Regions from separate parts of the Paenarthrobacter sp. 10L420 genome, predicted to be linked through region 3. Evidence: predicted binding sites of a transcription regulator. Region 3 holds the regulator's gene; each other region holds the start of a gene.
What was found. Region 3 encodes LexA, which represses DNA repair genes until DNA is damaged. Its sites were predicted from a motif close to TCGAACANNTGTTCGA; they were not measured.
Positions count from the first base shown of each region.

Region 1: the regulator LexA is predicted to act here: its motif matches at 1,524-1,539, upstream of AC1DD5_RS07070 (shikimate dehydrogenase).
Region 2: the regulator LexA is predicted to act here: its motif matches at 1,165-1,180, upstream of AC1DD5_RS12870 (LexA family protein).

Region 1 is NZ_JBFTJK010000003.1:69,711-75,718, forward strand. Features, by position in the region: gene AC1DD5_RS07065 (bifunctional sugar phosphate isomerase/epimerase/4-hydroxyphenylpyruvate dioxygenase family protein) at 1-514, opposite strand, end outside; gene AC1DD5_RS07070 (shikimate dehydrogenase) at 514-1,428, opposite strand; gene AC1DD5_RS07075 (IclR family transcriptional regulator) at 1,631-2,401, opposite strand; gene AC1DD5_RS07080 (MFS transporter) at 2,604-3,926, shown strand; gene AC1DD5_RS07085 (FG-GAP repeat domain-containing protein) at 4,022-6,008, opposite strand, start outside.
Region 2 is NZ_JBFTJK010000007.1:115,548-121,555, forward strand. Features, by position in the region: gene AC1DD5_RS12865 (Y-family DNA polymerase) at 1-727, opposite strand, end outside; gene AC1DD5_RS12870 (LexA family protein) at 720-1,151, opposite strand; gene AC1DD5_RS12875 (ornithine cyclodeaminase) at 1,448-2,476, shown strand; gene AC1DD5_RS12880 (ABC transporter substrate-binding protein) at 2,555-3,832, shown strand; gene AC1DD5_RS12885 (ABC transporter ATP-binding protein) at 3,829-4,584, shown strand; gene AC1DD5_RS12890 (ABC transporter ATP-binding protein) at 4,581-5,360, shown strand; gene AC1DD5_RS12895 (branched-chain amino acid ABC transporter permease) at 5,353-6,008, shown strand, end outside.
Region 3 is NZ_JBFTJK010000013.1:45,093-51,100, forward strand. Features, by position in the region: gene AC1DD5_RS17570 (histidinol-phosphate transaminase) at 1-277, opposite strand, end outside; gene AC1DD5_RS17575 (LysM peptidoglycan-binding domain-containing protein) at 355-714, opposite strand; gene lexA (transcriptional repressor LexA) at 1,070-1,813, shown strand; gene AC1DD5_RS17585 (ATP-dependent DNA helicase) at 1,824-3,881, opposite strand; gene hflX (GTPase HflX) at 3,874-5,436, opposite strand; gene AC1DD5_RS17595 (class I SAM-dependent methyltransferase) at 5,934-6,008, shown strand, end outside.

The DNA of each region.
Region 1 (6,008 bases), on a different contig from region 3:
GGGAGAGGATGTGGAAGGAGTCCAGGCACGTGCCGAGGTTGGGGTGGTCAACCATCTCGACCAAGCGATACGCGTGCTCGTAATCGTTGACGTACTTCCCCCAGGCCAATGCTTCGTAGGCAACTTTGACGCCGTGGTCCCCCGCCAGTTCAGCAAGCTCTGCCAGTTGGGAGGCACGAAGTTCGTCGTCGTCGATTGTTGCCGTCGCCACGTTGGAGCAGACCAGAATGGTGTCCATGCCCAGGCGTTCCATCACGTTAAACTTTGCCTCGGCCCGCTTAAGGTTGGCCTTGAGCAGGTCCGGAGTGACGCCGTCGAAATCGCGGAAAGGCTGGTAGAGGTCCAGGCCCAGGCCGAGATCGGCGGCCATTTTCCGCACATCCTCGGGGCTGAGCGGCGAGGTGACGAGGTCGTGCTCGAAGATTTCGATACCGTCAAAGCCCGCTATTGCGCAAGCCTGCATCTTCTCTTTCAGGGTGCCGGAGAGGCATACGGTGGCGATTCCGGTGCGCATCAGTGACCCGCCTTCGTCAGCTCAGGGGCCAGTGAGGCTGCGGCGTCTTCCACGGCGATCAGTTCCAGGAAGTGTGCCCGCATGCGGTCGCGATCGGCGTCGCATCCGGTGAAGAGCTGGAAAGCGTCGGCCGCCTGACCGACTGCCATCCTGCCGCCGTCGAGGACGTCGCAACCCTTGGCGCGCGCCTCGCGGACCAGCCGTGTCTCGATCGGTCGGTAGACGATGTCGGCAACCCAGTGGCGCGGTTCCAGGAGGTCGATGTCCAGGGGCAGTCCCGGATGAGCGGCCATACCAATGGGGGTGCAGTGCACTAGGCCGTCCGCGAGCGGCATGATCTGCGGCAAGTCAGTTGGGGTGCGGGGCGTGACTGTGGCCGCCGGGAAAAATCCGCCCAGTTCCTCGGCACGATCGGCCGCACGGGTGGCGTCCATGTCCACGAGGTCCAGCACGCCGACCCCGGCTTTGAGCAACGCGTAGGCGACGGCGGACCCGGCACCGCCAGCACCCAGCTGGACAACGTGCTCGAGCTTCGCCCCGGGCAGACCGTCGGCGAGCGCCGAACCGAAGCCGGAGAAGTCAGTGTTGTGGCCGATAAACCGACCATCCTGAATCAGAACTGTATTGACGGCACCCAGGCGACGGGCGTCGTCGGAAATTTCGTCAAGATGCTCCAGCACCAGCTGCTTGCACGGGTGCGTGATGTTCAGGCCATTGAAGCCCATGCGGTGGGCTGCGGTGAGGAGATCCCCGACGGCGGTGGCCGGCAAAGCCAGGTCCAGTAGGTCGATGGGGCGGTACAGCAAGCGAAGGCCCTGCACGTCGGCTTCGCGTTCGTGCATGGGTGGCGTGAGCGAGGGCATGACGCCTTCGCCTATGAGGCCCACCAGAACGGACTCGGCTCGATTGCTCATCCTAAAGCTCCTTTGACTTCAGCACCCCGGGCTGTTGGCGCTTTTCGGGCGTCGCCAGGCCGGGTGCTATTTAGATTACTACAAGTGTTCATATTCCGCACGCTTGTTCTTATCGCGAACATTTCCGCCAACCTCACCCAACTAGGGGGCAGATAACGCCCCACTGAGGGCTCCTAGCGACATGTCCTGTCCCTCAGTTGGGCTAGCGCTGGGGCAGGCGGGCCGCGAGTTCAGCCGCGGCCTCCTGCAACGTGGGTACGTGGGCGATGAGTTCGTCCATGGTGAGACGAAAAACCGGCACGGCCGTGGCGAGAGATGCAAAGGCGTGGCCCTGGGAATTGAGGACCGGCACCGCGACGGCGCGCATGCCGATCTCGTTTTCTTCATCCATCACCGCGTAGCCCTGCCGGCGCACCTGCTCAATCTCCGCCCGGAATGCAGCCCGGTCGGTAATGGAGCGCTCAGTGAGAGGCTCCAAAGGCAACTCTTCGAGCAGTCGTTCGCGTTCGGCGTCGTTCTCAAAAGCGACAATCGCCTTACCCACGGACGTCGTGTGCAGCGCGCCCAAATGACCGGGATCGCTGGTGACACGGAAGGTCTTGGGGCCGTCCACCTTATTGACTGTCAGATGATGGTTGCCATCGCGCACGGAGAGGATGGTTGCCTCCTCGGTCTTCTCGGTGACGCGCTGAAGTACAGGAAGGGCGGTTGCTGCGAAGCCATGGTGGTTCGACACCCGCTGGCCCAGCTGGAAAACCCGCAATCCCAGGTGATATCGACGGCCGTCGGGCTCGTAGTCGACGAATCCATCGCGCGTCAGCGAGCCGAGCAGCCGGTACGTTGTGCTGAACGGAAGTCCCGCACTCCTGGCCAGATCCGCGGCACTCGCACCCTTGGGCTCATTTCCGAGCAATACCAACAGGCCCAGGGCCTTGCCGACCATGTCGGTCTTTGTGTCCTCTTTCACACTCATGCTTAGATGCTCTCACATAGTGAGAGCTATTTCTAGATAGTGGGGACAAGTCTTGACAAGTGACCCCAGTCACGGCCACTATTGCTGTATTGCACAAGTAGCTCTCACCATGTGGTTACTTTAGGATTGATCCAGCCGCACCTCGTTCTGGTCTTCCCGCAGAAGCCAGACCCGCGACATCGTCGTCACAGAAGGAACACCCATGAGCCACACAATGCCGTCAGCGACGCCAGGCACAGTTACCCCAGCAGGAACACCCAAGAAGGCGGCACTCGCCAGCTTCCTGGGAAGCGCAGTGGAGTACTACGACTTCTTCATCTTCGGCTCCGCCGCAGCCCTGATTTTCCCGCACGTGTTCTTCCCGGACGCGGACACCAACGCATCCATCATGTCCTTCGCAACGTTCGGCTTCGCCTACGTTGCCCGACCAGTAGGCGCCGTCATTCTGGGCCACTTCGGCGACAGGATCGGCCGGCAGAAGGTCCTCATGTTCACGCTGGTCCTGATGGGTGCCGCGACTTTCGTGATCGGCTGCCTCCCGGACTTCAAGACCATTGGCTGGTGGGCTCCCGTCCTGCTGGTACTTGCCCGCCTTGCCCAAGGTCTTTCGGCTGCCGGTGAGCAGGCCGGTGCCTCGTCAATGACGCTGGAGCACGCTCCGGACAACCGCCGCTCGTTCTTCACCTCCTGGACACTGACCGGCACCCAAGGCGGCCAGATTTTGGCAGCGCTCGTCTTCATTCCAGTACTCGCGCTCCCGGACGAGATCAAATACGGCATTGGCTGGCGCATCCCGTTCTGGCTCAGTGCCGTAGTAGTGATCGTGGCGTTCTTCATCCGACGCACCCTGCACGAGCCGCCGGCATTCGCCGAGGCCAAGAAGAACAACCAGATCGCCAAGCTGCCCATTGCCGATCTCCTCAAGCTGCACTGGCGCGACGTCCTCCGCGTGGTGTGCTGCGCCTTCATCGCCGCCGTGAGTACCGTATTTGGAACCCTGGCCATCAAGTACGCCCAGGACGTGGCCCACGTCAGCGGCACCATCACCTTGTGGCTCGTTGTAGTAGCCAACATTGTGGCCCTCGGTACCCAGCCACTGTTCGGCATGCTCGCGGACAAGATCGGCCGCAAGCCAGTCTTCATTTACGGCGCCATCGCCAGCGCCATCATGACACCGGTGTTCCTGCTGACTTTGGAATCGGGAGTCGTCCCGCTCATGTTCCTGGTCTCCGTGGTGTTCTTCTCCTTCGGGTATGCAGCCGCCAACGCCGTGTGGCCGTCCTTCTACGGTGAAATGTTCAGCACCAAGGTCCGCTTCTCCGGTCTGGCAATCGGTACGCAGCTCGGCTTCCTCATGGCCGGCTTTGCTCCGACCATCGTCACCGCCCTCGGCGGCACCAAGCCTGGCGGTTGGGTCCAGATCTCCATCTTCACCGCAGTCATCTGCGTGATCGCTGCGGTGTCGGCCATGACCGCACGCGAGTCAGCAAAGGTCCCGACGGCGGAACTCGGCTTGCACAAGTAAGTCGCCGCGCTCCTCCCACTTGCTGGGCGCCAGCAACGGAAAAGCCCGGAATGTCCTCTGACATTCCGGGCTTTTCCTGTCCACCACAGAACTACCTACCGCGGGTTCAGCGCCACCGGCTTGAACTTCCCCGTGCCCGTCCCGGAGTACATCAGCAGCGTTCCGTCCCCAGCGACTCCTACCACAGAGGGGTCGCCAGTACCCGTAAACCCGTTACCGAGAGCAGCGATGCTGGAGAACATGTTCCACCCTGAACCGAGGTAGGAGCGTGCAAGGAAGCCGCCAGCGCCGTTCCCCGGGTAGAGCCAGAGCCCGCCATCACCGGAACGGCCAACGAGGTCTTCCCTTCCGTCGCCATTGAAGTCACCGGCCTGCAGGACCAGGTTGAACATGTCCCACCCGGTGCCGATCTGCTTGCGGGCAAGGAACCCTCCGGAGCCATTGCCCGGGTAGACCCACAGCACACCATCGCCGGACTGGGCAACGATGTCCGGCTTTCCGTCGCCCGTGAAATCGCCCGGGGCCATCAACTGCTCGAAGCCTTGCCATCCGGTTCCGATCTGTTGACGGGCAAGGAACTGTCCCGTGCCATCGGTCGGGTAAAGCCACAGTGTCCCATCGGAAGCCCGGGCCACAAGATCGGGGTGCGAATCGCCGTCGAAATCTCCCGCACTCAACACCGACGTGAACTGGCCCCAGCCCCACCCAACCTGAACACGCGGGAGGAAACTGCCCGATCCATTGCCCGGGTAAAGCCACAACGCGCCGTCGGTTGCGCGCGCCAGGATGTCGGCGGCAGCATCGCCGTCGAAATCGCCTGCTTCCCACACCTGAGCGAACTGGTTCCAGCCGGTCCCGATCGCAAGCCGGTCCGCGAAACCACTGCCGTCACCCGGATAGAGGGTCAGGCCCCCGCCCGATGCTGCGGTCAGGACGTCCACGCGCTTGTCGCCCGTGAAGTCCCGGCCGCCGACGATGTCACCTACCCCGTTCCAACCGGTTCCGACGGCGGCACGCGGCAGGAAGCCGCCCTTGCCATCGCCGGGGTAGACATAGAGGGTGCCGTCGCTGGCCCGGGCAAGCAGACCCGGGGCGCCGCCGCCGAATGAACCTGACGCCGCCAGGCTGTTGAAGGAATCCCAGCCCTGGCCGATCTGCGTTTGGGCGAGGAAACCACCCGTGCCATTGCCTGGATACAACCACAGGCGGCCATCAGAGCCGGCAGCAATCAGGTCACTCCGGCCATCCGCGTTGAAGTCCCCCGCCGCAACCAATTGGGTAAAGCCCTGCCACCCAAAACCGATCTGGCTCCGGGTCAGGAATCCGCCCTTGCCGTTGCCCGGATACAGCCAGAGTGCGCCGTCGCTGGTGCGGGCCAGGATGTCCGCGAAGCCGTCACCATTGAAGTCCGACGTTCCCAGGACGGCGTTGAAAATGCCCCAGCCCGAGCCGATCTGCACCGGATCATCCAGCCGGTTTCCCGGGAGGCCACTGAAGAGCAGCAGGGAACCGTCAGCTTCCCGGGAGATGACGTCCGCCAGTTTGTCGCCGTCAAAGTCGCCGGCGGAGAAACGCATGCGCGCCTTGAGTTTGGGATCGGCGTTGATGGTGACGGTCGCCGAGGTTGTGGAGACGGAGTTGATCGTGACCTGGGTGCCCGTGTACGTGGTGAAGGTGCTGCCGGCTTGCCAGGCGTGGTTCTTGGCGTAGTACTGTTCCTGGAACGGGATGGTGGATGGCATGAGAATCAGCGACGAGGCGATCGTGGCGCCGCCGCGTTGGACGATCTTGACGCCCCTGTTGCCAGGGGGCCTGCCCTGCTCCCCGAGATAACTGTCGTACCCCGCAGGCTCTCTCAGCTCCAAATAATAGGCTTCCCCGCTGACGGGGTCCGTGAACTTGATGGCCCTCTGCGCGTCGGTGCCTCCCCACGGCTTCAGCGTGTAGCTTTTGACGCCTGTGGCCACCCCGATATCCCGAATTTCGTCGCCGCGGCCCAGCCCCGCGTAGTCCCAGAAGCTGGAGCTCACCACCGGCTGGGCGTACTGCGCCGCGCCCATGAGGTCCGTGGTGTCCCCGTAT
Region 2 (6,008 bases), on a different contig from region 3:
GTGTTCCGTGCAACTCCAGCACAGTGCGCATCATGACGATGGAGAACTTGTCACGGATCGCGACCGGGTTCGCCCGTGTGAGGTCCAGGATCGAGAAGATCCCCATCGCGTTCAGGCGCTTGGTAAGCCGCGTAGCCACACCCCAGATCTCAATCACGGACAGCTTGGCCATGAGCGCCTCACGCTGATGCAAGGGCACAGACTCCCAGCGGCAGACGCCATCGAAGGCGGGGTTGTTCTTCGCCCACTTGTTGCAGAGCTTGGCCAGCGTCTTGGTGGGCGCGATGCCAACGCACACCGGCACGCCGACATGGCGGCGGCAGGCGGCTTTTATTGTCCTGCCCAGCTGCAGCAGCTCATCGGGCTCGCCTTTGACGCCGAGGAACGCCTCATCGATGGAGTAGACCTCCAGCCAGGCCGAGTAGCGGCCCAGGAGCTCCATGACGCGCGAGCTAATGTCGCCGTACAGCTCGTAGTTGCTGGACAGGGCTACCAGTCCCCATTCCTTGGCGCGGGGCCTGAGCTTGAACCACGGCTCACCCATGGCGATGCCGAGCTTCTTGGCTTCCGGAGACCGCGTTACTGCACATCCATCGTTGTTGGAGAGCACGATGAGGGGTCTACCCTCCAACGCGGGATTGAACGCGCGCTCGGCCGAGGCGTAGAAGCAGTTCACGTCCACGTGCGCTATCTCCTGCATCCGGCGCATGAGCGCGGGCTTAGACATAGTGCAAACACCGTGTCGCAACGCCCCAGATGCTCAGGTCCGAGAGCGCTGGAACCTTGATGTCGGGGAAGTCCGGATTGTCGGCCTGCAGGACAACACCGTGGGCGGTGATCCTGAGCCGCTTGATGGTCAGCTCGCCATCAAGTACAGCGACAACCACGGAACCGTCCTTGGGTTCCAGTGCGCGGTTGACGATCAGCTCGTCGCCGTCGCTGATGCCGGCCTGCTCCATGGACTGGCCGGTGACCCTGACGATAAAGGTGCTGGTCACGTCCTTGATCAGGTGTTCGTTCAGGTCGATACGGCCGTCGAAGTAGTCCTGGGCCGGCGAGGGGTAGCCTGCCGCCACTGCAACGGGTGCCAGCAGCACCTTCACCAGAGAGAGTCCCGCATCTATCACACGGGGGCCAACTATCACGCCCACAACACACCTTTATTCGAATATATGTTCGATAGTTCAGTGTACTGCCGAGCTGCGACATAGTAAGCACTCCACCAGGTTGCGGGGTGGCTGGTGGTCCGGGGGTGTGTGACCGGCCAACTGGAGGTGACCGTCCACGCCGCCGTTGGCCAGGAAGCGCAACACCCCTCTCTTCACGCCCAGATGCTGAAAGAAATGTAACAAATCCTTCAAAACTAGTGACTTTGGTTTGTTTGTAACGCATCATGGAATCAGCCGATCCCGAGGACGTGAACGGCACAAACCAGAAGGGAGCGCAGATGACGCGCTTTGTTGATGTACACAACATGATCAGCTGGGTCAGATCCCAGGGACCGGAGACGATCATCAAAGATCTGATCCACTACATGGAGGACGACTTCCGCCGCTGGGCGCGGTTCGATAAGACGCCCCGGGTAGCCAGTCACACCCCGTATGGCGTCATAGAACTCATGCCCACCAGCGATCATGAGACCTACGGATTCAAATATGTGAACGGGCACCCTTCCAACCCCGCACGCGGCTTCCAAACCGTCACGGCATTCGGTGTTCTGGCAGATGTCCACAACGGCTACCCAACGTTCCTTGCAGAAATGACGATCCTTACCGCGCTGCGCACCGCCGCCACGTCCGCCATGGTTGCGAAGGCCCTGGCGCGGCCCGAGTCGAGGGTCATGGCCATGATTGGAACCGGCAGCCAGGCAGAATTCCAGGCACTGGCCATGAGAACAGCATTGGGCGTGGCGAAGCTGCGCGTTTGGGACACCGATCCTGCCGCAGTGAAGAAGTTCATCCGCAACATGGTTCCGCTTGGATTCGAAATATATGTTGCTGCATCTGCTCTGGAAGCGGTTCAGGGCGCCGACGTGATCACGACGTGCACGGCAGACAAAGCCCAAGCCACGATCCTCAGCGTTCAGCACGTTGCTCCTGGCGTCCATCTCAATGCGATTGGCGGAGATTGCCCCGGAAAGACGGAACTGGATCCGCTGATCCTGGAGATGGGTGACGTCTTTGTCGAGTACGAGGGACAGACGCGGATCGAAGGTGAAATCCAGCAGATGCCGGCCGACTTCGCCGTTACCGAATTCTGGAAGGTCCTCCTCGGCGCCGCACCTGGGCGTACATCAGAAGATCAAGTCACCATCTTCGACTCCGTCGGATTTGCCGTGGAAGACTTCTCGGCCCTGCGTTATGTACGGGACTCCGTGGACGGTTCCGAGTTCTTTGAAGATATCGATCTCGTCGCCAATCCCGACGATCCAAAAGACCTGTTCGGTCTTGTCGGTGCCTTGTCCCCGGTTGGGTAGGGGACTAACTCCACCACCAAATGTATCCAGATATGACTCCCAAACCCGGACCAAAATCCCCATCTCCCACGGAGCGCTATGTCCACCTCAATCAAGCCCCACTTACGTTCCTCCCTACTCCTTTCAGCAGCTACGCTCATGGCCATCTCGATGGTGAGCTGTACCGTTCCCACCGGCAAAGGCGGTGACTCCGGGGCATCCGGAGAGGCTATCACGCTCGGTCTATTGGCCCCGCTCACAGGCGTGGCCGCTGCCGACGGCAAGCTCATGGAACAAGGTGCACGACTCGCGGTCGATGAAATCAATGCCAAGGGCGGCATCGATGGGAGGAAAGTTGAACTCAAAGCCCTTGACGTGCGGGACCAGAAGTCAGATGCGGTCTCGGCCGCTGTGACACAACTGACCTCAGACCCCGATGTTGCGGCAGTGATCACCGGCTACGCCAGCACGACGAACTTCGAAATCGATCAGCTCGCAGAAGCCGGGATTCCGTACCTGCTCAGCGGCAACAGCGGCCAAACGCAGGAGATCATTTCCAAGAATCCCGAAAAGTACCCCGGTGTTTGGTCCCTTGCCCCTTCATACGAGGGGTACAGCACTGGAATTCCTGAACAATTGGATGCATGGAACGCCGATGGCACGTTCCCGCTCACTAACCGCCGGGTTTACATCATCTCCAGCGACAATGCATATTCCAATGGCATAGCGTCAGGTCTGGACAAGAACTTCAAGGCAAAAGGCTGGGAAGTCACCGGGCCTGACACTGTTCCCTTTGGGGAAGTGGACGACTGGACCACGCAGATCACCAAAATTCGGCAGGTCGATCCGGCTGTAATCATCAACCTCGACTACCTGACTGCAAATGCGTCAAAGTTCCTCACCCAGTTCCGCCAGAACCCCACGCAGTCACTGGTGTTTTCGCAATACGCCCCCAGTGTCCCGGAGTTCACTGAACTTGCAGGGAAGAACGCTGATGGCGTGCTTTACAACCTGCCGTTTGCCCCGTTGCCGGCATTGCCGGAAACCAAGGACCTTACCCGGAAGCTTACGGAGACATACCAGAACGAACCGAGCCTTTATAGCTATGGCCTCTACGAACAGGTCCATTTGTGGGCCGACGCTGTCAAGGAAGTCGGTGATCCCGACAAACGAGAGGAAGTCGGAGCTGCATTGGGCAAGCTGGACAAACAAACCACCCTGGGGCGTGTCCATTTTGATCCAACAACCCATCTGGCCGTAGCCGGCAAGGACGGTATCCCGATGACGTACTACCAAATCCAAAACGGCAAACGCCTGAACATTGCTCCGGAAGAGTTCGCCGACGGCAAGTTCCAGAGACCTGAGTGGATGAAATGAGGATCGCCAAGTCACCAGTCCCCGCCCCGTCCACAGGGCACCTCCTGGAAGTACGGCAGGTCAGTCGACACTTCGGGGGGTTCGTCGCAGTGGACGACGTCACGCTGAATGTTCATGAGGGGGAGATCCTGGGAATTGCCGGTCCCAATGGTGCGGGAAAAAGTACTCTCTTCAACCTGATCTCCGGGGTGCCGTTCGGCCCGACAGGCGGAGAGATCTTCTTTGACGGTACGCGGATTGACAGGCTTCCCGCGCACAGAATCGCTCGTTCGGGAATGCGTCGAACCTTCCAGGCAGAACAGCTGTTCCCGTCGTTGAGCGTTTCGGACAACATCGCCGTGGCCAACCACTACCTCGGCGGGCGGCGCACCAAAGGGGACGTGGAAACTGCCTTGGAGACAGTCGGAATCACCAAGTACAGAGATGATCCGGCGGCGGACATACCACTGCTGGCAAAAAAGAAGCTAATGATCGCCAGCGCCCTCGTCTCACAGCCGCGGCTCTTGCTGCTGGATGAACCAGCCGGGGGCCTCAACGATGAGGATCAGGCTGAACTAATCCTGCTTTTGCGTGAACTTCAGAAGGGCGGCCTGACACTGCTGATCATTGAGCATGTACTCAGTCTTATCCGCGACCTGGCGAAACGGATGGTCATCATGTCATCCGGCGAAGTCCTGGTTGAAGGAACCCCCGACGCCGTTCTTTCGGATCCGCGGGTGATGGAGGCATATCTGGGGAAGGCCGCAGCATGAACGCCGATCAGGAGACCGTCAGCCCACTGCTCCGCGTCAGTGACCTGGCGGCCGGATATGGACGCCTGCCTGTCGTCAGATCACTTTCCATGGACATCGCCCCGGGTGAAGCCTTGGCCTTGTTGGGTCCCAACGGTCATGGAAAGACGACCGCCCTGCGCGCCATCTCGGGCCTTGGCAGGATCTCTTCGGGTCAGATTGTCTTCGATGGCAGCGATATCACCGGGACGCCCGCCTATAAGGTAGTCAACCAGGGAATGATGCATGTGCCCCAAGGCAATCAGCTCTTTCCCAGGCTCACCGTCAGGGAGAACCTGGTATTGGCAGGTGGGATCCCGGCGGCCAGGGGCCAGCGGGAAGAGACTCTTGAAACGGTCCAGGGACTGTTTCCCAAGCTCCTGCAACGTCGAGGGCAACTTGTGGGCACGCTGTCCGGAGGCGAACGCCAAATGGTGGCCATCGGAATGGGCCTTATGGCCAAGCCCAAACTTCTTGTGCTGGATGAACCAACTCTCGGGCTGGCACCCAAGATCCGGTACGAAATCCTTGAGACACTTCACGAAGTCCGACGACTGGGCCTATCCCTGATAGTCGCCGATGGCGATATTGAGTTCCTCTTCGAACTCGCGGACCGGTGGCATCTTGTGGAGCTCGGGCGGATCGTCTCCAGCGGGACCACCGACATCAAGCCCAGTCACGAGGAAGTCATGGATATGTACGTCGGCTCGCACCCGTCATCCGCTACCAACAACATTGAGGGAAACAAGCATGTCTGACGCGCTCCTTTCCATCCTCGTCTCAGCCCTCGTGCTCGGGTCGCTGTACTCATTGATGGCAAGCGGACTGTCCCTCATTTGGTCCACGCTCGGGGTCTTCAACTACGCTCACGGCGCGCTCCTGCTGCTGGGCGCGTACCTTATCTGGACGTTCTCAGAGAAGGTCGGGCTCCCGGTACTTCTCGCTTTCGCGGCTGCGATTCCCTTGCTGGCCTTACTGGGTATGCTCCTGGACCTCGTCGCGGTCCGGCCTTTCATCAGCAGGGCAAACGGAACTCTCTTGGTCATGGTTTCGACCCTCGCCATCGCCAACGCCGTCGAAGGTGCTGCACAACTAATCTGGGGACCGCAGAACAAGCAGATAAAGGCCGTGAGCACCTCAACATTTGCCTTGGGCGACGTAAAAATCGCAAGCTCCACCCTCATTGCCCTGGCCCTGGCATTAGTTCTAGTCGTAGGACTGATTACGTTGCTGCGCAAGACGAAGTGGGGGATGGCGGTCCGGGCAGTGGAACAAAACCGGGACATGGCAATGCTCGTCGGAATCAGGCCAGCGCGCATATACGCCGGCGTATTTGCGGTGGCGTCAATTCTGGCCTGCGCCGCTGCCTTCGTCTACGGAACGACCACCACCATTACGCCCACCAA
Region 3 (6,008 bases):
CCGCCCAGATGTTGTCCGCGGAAAGCCCGTGACCGAGGTAATCGGCGAGGGATTCACGAAGTTCGGTGAACTCGCGGTCAGGGTATCGGTTCAGACCCGTGGCCGCGGCCGCAACGGCCTCGGTAATGGCCGCTTGCACATCGGCCGGCACGCCATGAGTGTTCTCGTTGACGTTGAGCAAAATGGGGACATCAAGCTGCGGCGCGCCATAGGGGCTCAGTCCACGCAGGTTGGTCCGGAGGGGAAGTCGGTCAAGTCGCTCAAGCTGGTCACTCACCAAGACAGTTTAAGGTGCCGGTGCGACTGCAGAGTAACTGTGACGCCAGGGACGGTGACCCATAGCCCCCTGGCCACTCAATTCGCGGGAACGAACAGTTGCTGGCCGGGTTGGATGCGTCCTCCGCGGAGATCGTTCAACTGGATGATTTCTGCGATGACATCACGCGGGTCCCTCTCCGGCGCGGCCGCACCGGCGATGCCCCACAGTGACTGCCCGGGCTGGACAGTAACCGTGACGGCCACCGGCGGCTGCAGTTGGGACTGGGAATCCGAAGCCTTGGCCGGAGAGTTGATGAAGCCGGCAAGGCTCAGCAGCGCGGCAAGCAGCAGCATGGCGGGAATGCCGAAGAACACGATCCTGCCGCGCCGGGTAAGCCGGAGACGCGTAGGCGCCGGGGTGTTGCGGAATTCGTGGAACGTAGAGATTGCGGACATGAGCTGAGCCCTTCTGAGCGATTGCCTGCATCGGATGCCCGTTGCCGGCTGCCAATTCCTTGTGTTCGTTGGATCCGCCCCGGATGTTCGAACACTTTCTTCGAACATCCGGGCCAGGTTCAACTTTTATAGAACACATATTCGAACCTTGCTATGACATTTTTAGCACTTATCAACGAACGGTGTCGAGACTCGCTAGAACGAATGTTTGATAAACGCCTGTGCCTGGCCTAGGTTTGAGTGAAGAAACAGGCACTGTTTCAGTGGAACAGGAGGGTCTGACATTTTTTCGGATCCAACATCCCCGGGCACACTTCAGACCGTGACCGGGCGGAACAGAAGGGCATTGGCGAACATGGCAGCGAAAGCCACCGGCGGCGGGGCACCCCTGCGGAGCCAGCAGCCTCAAAAGAGTCCCAAAAGCCTGACTGTCCGGCAGAAGAAAATCCTGGAAACCATCCAGCGGTCCGTCAATGACAACGGCTATCCGCCCAGCATGCGCGAAATTGGTGACACCGTTGGTCTGGCGAGCCTGTCCAGCGTCACCCATCAGCTCTCCCAGTTGGAGAAGCTGGGCTACCTGCGCAGAGATCCCAAGCGCCCCCGCGCCATGGAAGTCCTCATGCCTTTGACCCTTGACGGCGGGACAATTCCCGGAGTCGAAGCAGCTACCACACTGCGTAGTGCAGGTGGACTCGCCGTGACGGAGTTGGCCAGTGCCAGCGACACTGCCATGGTGCCCCTGGTGGGACGCATCGCGGCCGGTGGCCCCATCCTCGCAGACCAGACTATTGAGGACGTCCTGCCCCTGCCCCGGCAACTGGTGGGCCACGGCGAACTGTTCATGCTGAAGGTCGCTGGTGACTCCATGATCGATGCCGCAATTTGTGACGGTGACTGGGTAGTTGTCCGGCGCCAGAATGACGCCATCAACGGTGACATCGTGGCAGCACTCCTGGATGACGAAGCCACGGTAAAAACCTTCCGCCAGCGGGACGGCCACACATGGCTGCTCCCCCAGAACACGCAGTACGAACCGATACTGGGAGACCAGGCCACCATTATGGGCAAGGTCGTCTCGGTCCTGCGCTCCCTTTAGGGGCGTTTGCCTACGTTGTCTTTGCGCCCAAGCGTTCCAGGACGCCGCGCACAACATTGCGATCCGTCGTTGCCCAGAAGGGTGGCAAAGCTGCGCGCAGGAACGCGCCGTACCGTTCCGTGGAAAGCCGTGAGTCCAGCACGGCGACCACGCCTTTGTCGCCAGTGGAGCGAATGAGGCGTCCTGCCCCCTGTGCCAGGCGAATTGCCGCGTGCGTAGCTGACACCGCCATGAACCCGTTGCCCCCGGACTGCGCAACAGCTCGCGAGCGTGCGGTCATCAGCGGGTCGTCCGGCCTCGGGAACGGAATGCGGTCAATCACCACAAGGCGGCATGAACCGCCAGGGACGTCGACGCCCTGCCACAAGGACATCGTGCCAAAGAGGCAGGTGTCCGGTTCGTCGGCAAACTGCTTCACGAGCGCTGCCATAGTGGATTCGCCTTGGCAGAGGATGTCCACATCCAGACGTGGACGCATCGCCTCTGCGGCTTCCTCGGCCGCCCGACGTGAGGAGAAGAGGCACAGGGCTCCCCCACCGGAAGCACGGATGAGGTCTTCAAGCTCATCCAGTGCCTCGGGAGAAGTGCCCCTGCCGGGCTTGGGCAGGTGCTTGGCCACGTAAAGGACGCCCTGCTTCGGATAATCAAAAGGCGATCCGACGTCCAACCCAGTCCAGCTCGGTGCACCCTCTCCAATCAGCCCCAGGCCACCGGCGGCAGGCTCAAAGGCGGATCCAATAGCGAGCGTGGCAGAAGTAAGCACCACTGTGTGCCCTGCGAAAAGGCCTTCCCGCAGCCGGCCGGCAACGCTAAGCGGAGCGATGTTGATCAGTGCGGGCGCGGTCTCATCCGGCGGGGAGTACCCCTGCTGGGGATCGAAGGTGCTGTTCCTGGAGAACCACACCACTTCACGGTTCTCCTTGGCTGCGAGCATCCGCTCGCACAGTTCCAGAATGAGCATGAGCCGTGAGCGCGCAAGCTGCCGGCCGCCGTCGACCGCGTTTGAAGAGTCAGTCTTCGAGTCAGACAACGCAGCGCGTGTGGCATCACGCAGTTGGTCCAGGCAGTCCAGTTGTTCGTCGTTGAGCCCGTTGGGCAGCAGTCCGTTGGGGACTCCGGCAATGGCCATGTCCAGTCGGTCGGCTGCCGCGTTCAGGGCGTCTACGGTAATGGCGGTGTGCTTACGCGCGCTCGAAGCCGCAGCATGCACCATTGCTACGGACAGCTGGCCCGTGACGGCCCCCGTGACCCTGTCCTGCAGCTCATGAGCTTCATCAACCACAACGACGTCGTACTCGGGCAGTACAGCAAGCCCTTCGAAGGCACTGACGGCAAGCATGGCATGGTTGGTGACCACGACGTCCGCCTCAGCCGCCCGGGCCCGTGCCTGCTCGCTGAAGCATTCCTCAGCGAGTGGGCACTTCTGTGCCCCCAAACACTCCATTGACGTCACGGAGACCTGCCTCCAGGCCCGATCCGTCACCCCCGGCATCAGTTCATCGCGGTCGCCCGTGGCCGTCTTTTCGGCCCACTCGCGGAGCCGGACCACTTCCTTGCCCAATTGCGACGACGGGCCGCCAACCGCCGCTGCGAAATGCGGCACGCTGGTGTCCTCACCCAGGGAAAAAAGTTGGCCCTCGGACGGCTCTTCGCTGGGGAAGCCGCCCTCCAGCTTTTGCAGGCAAACATAGTTCGCCCGGCCCTTGACGAGTGCCACGTTCACAGGACGCTCGAGGGCCGGGCTTATGGTCTCCAATAGCCGGGGCAGGTCCCTGCCCACAATCTGTGTTTGCAGGGCCAAGGTAGCGGTGGACACCAGCGTCGGTTTGTCGCTGTCCATGGAATGGGCGATCAACGGAATCAGGTAAGCCAAGGACTTACCCGTTCCCGTTCCCGCCTGGACCAGCAAATGTTCACCGGACTCGATGGCCCTGGTGACTTGCCGTGCCATTTCGTGCTGGCCTGAACGGCTTTGACCGCCCATTCCAGCAACTGCTTTGTCCAACAACTCGAGGGTGAACTTCTCCCCCACCGACTCGACGGCGTCCGCCGCCACCTTCTCAACCATTGCTGACGAATGACTCCAGCTCGGCGGCCAATCCCTCACGGACCATGGCCACCACGCGGGTCCCGTTTTCCTCGTGCTCGAGGCTCAGGATTTCCGAATCGGAGTTGTGCAGCTTGTTGACCATGTCACCACGGTCGTACGGGATGAGGACCTCGAGGCGGACTCCCGGCCGGGGAATCGACCGGCTGATCTCTTCGAGGAGTTCAGGTATGCCCTGGCCCGTGCGGGTGGAAACCACGGCGTGCCGCGGCTCCTTCTGCTTCAGGCGTTCCACCACGAAAGGATCCGCAACGTCCACCTTGTTCAGGACGATGATTTCCGGAACCTTGCGGGCGTCCACCTCGGTGAAGACAGCACGCACAGCTGCGATTTGTCCTTCCGGGTCCGGGTGGGAGGCGTCCACGACGTGCAGGATCAGGTCTGCGTCCGCAACTTCCTCCAACGTGGAGCGGAAGGCTTCCACCAGCTGCGTAGGCAGCGAGCGGACGAATCCAACGGTGTCAGCCAGCGTGTAGCCGATGCCATCCGGGGTCTGTGCCTTCCTGACGGTCGGGTCCAGGGTGGCGAACAGGGCATTTTCCACCAGCACCCCAGCATCGGTCAGCCGGTTCAGGAGCGAAGACTTTCCAGCGTTGGTGTAGCCGGCGATAGCCACCGAAGGCACGGCATTACGACGGCGGTTGGCCCGCTTGGTCTCGCGCGCCGGCTTCATCGCGGCGATCTCCCGACGCAGCTTGGCCATGCGCGTCCGGATCCTGCGGCGATCGAGCTCGATCTTTGTTTCGCCTGGACCACGGGAACCCATACCGGCACCGGCTCCACCCACTTGGCCACCGGCCTGACGGGACATGGAGTCACCCCAACCACGGAGCCTGGGGAGCAGGTACTCGAGTTGTGCGAGTTCAACCTGTGCCTTACCTTCGCGACTCTTGGCATGCTGCGCGAAGATATCCAGGATCAGCGTGGTCCTGTCCACCACCTTGACCTTGACGATGTCCTCGAGTCCGCGTCGCTGCGAGGGGGAAAGTTCGGTGTCGACCACCACGGTATCGGCGCCAGTGGCGGCCACGATGTCCTTGAGTTCCTGCGCCTTGCCCGATCCGAGGAACGTGCCGGGGTCCGGCTTTGTGCGCCGCTGAACCAGGCCGTCAAGGACCTCGGATCCTGCTGTCTCTGCCAATGCTGCGAGTTCGCGAAGCGAATTCTCGGCGTCAGCCAAAGTGCCTTCTGTCCACAGGCCAGCCAGGACAACGCGCTCCAGGCGCAGCTGCCGGTACTCAACCTCTGTGACGTCTTCGAGTTCGGTGGAAAGGCCCGCGGTGCGGCGGAGCGCACGTCGGTCCGCCAGGTCTTCCTGGTCGCCGTCGTAAATGCTGTGTTCGTGGTCAAGCGTGGAGATCGCTTGTGCCCTGCCGAAAACACCTTTGGCATCATTGTCATCGGATGCCTGTGCGGGTACATCCTTGGAAAGAATCCGGTCAATGACGGCCTGGATTTGTTCAGGACTCATGTCCTGGGCGTCGGAATCGGATCCGGAGTGCTTCTGGGTGGTCATGGTCTCCTTAGACTGTTCGGCATATCCAGAATAGTGCTGTTTTGCGTCCAATGGGACGGTATTCGCGGTGGGCTGACGAGCTTCGGCCATATAGGGCCTCCTGTGGTGCTTGGATCGAGCGGGTTGGTCCGCGGGAGGTCCTGTCCTGCAGGAGAATTCATCGCCAAACCCATAAACCAAGAGCTAACAGCAGATGGCAGGGCCACTGCTTTCGCGACAGCTGGGGTGGGACATGTTCTGCTGAGCAACCGCGATCAACCAACAACGGGCGATTGCGGAGTCTGCCGGACGGAACCTGCGGGCGGAATGGCCATGAGCTGGGCTGATACGCCAAGCGGGCCTGCATCGCGGGCAGGTGCCTTGCCGACGTGAAAGGGTCGGCTCGGGCTGATTACTCAAAGATCAAGAACATGCCTTCCACATTAGCAGCACTGTCAAACTGTCCCGGCCCGAGGGCAGTTTCCCAAGCCGCCGATAGCCAACTAATCTGGCAAATTATGGAGTCTGCACACTATTTCAGCGCCCAACCGGCCGGCCCGTTCACCCGCAAGCCCCTCACTGTGGAACTGGCT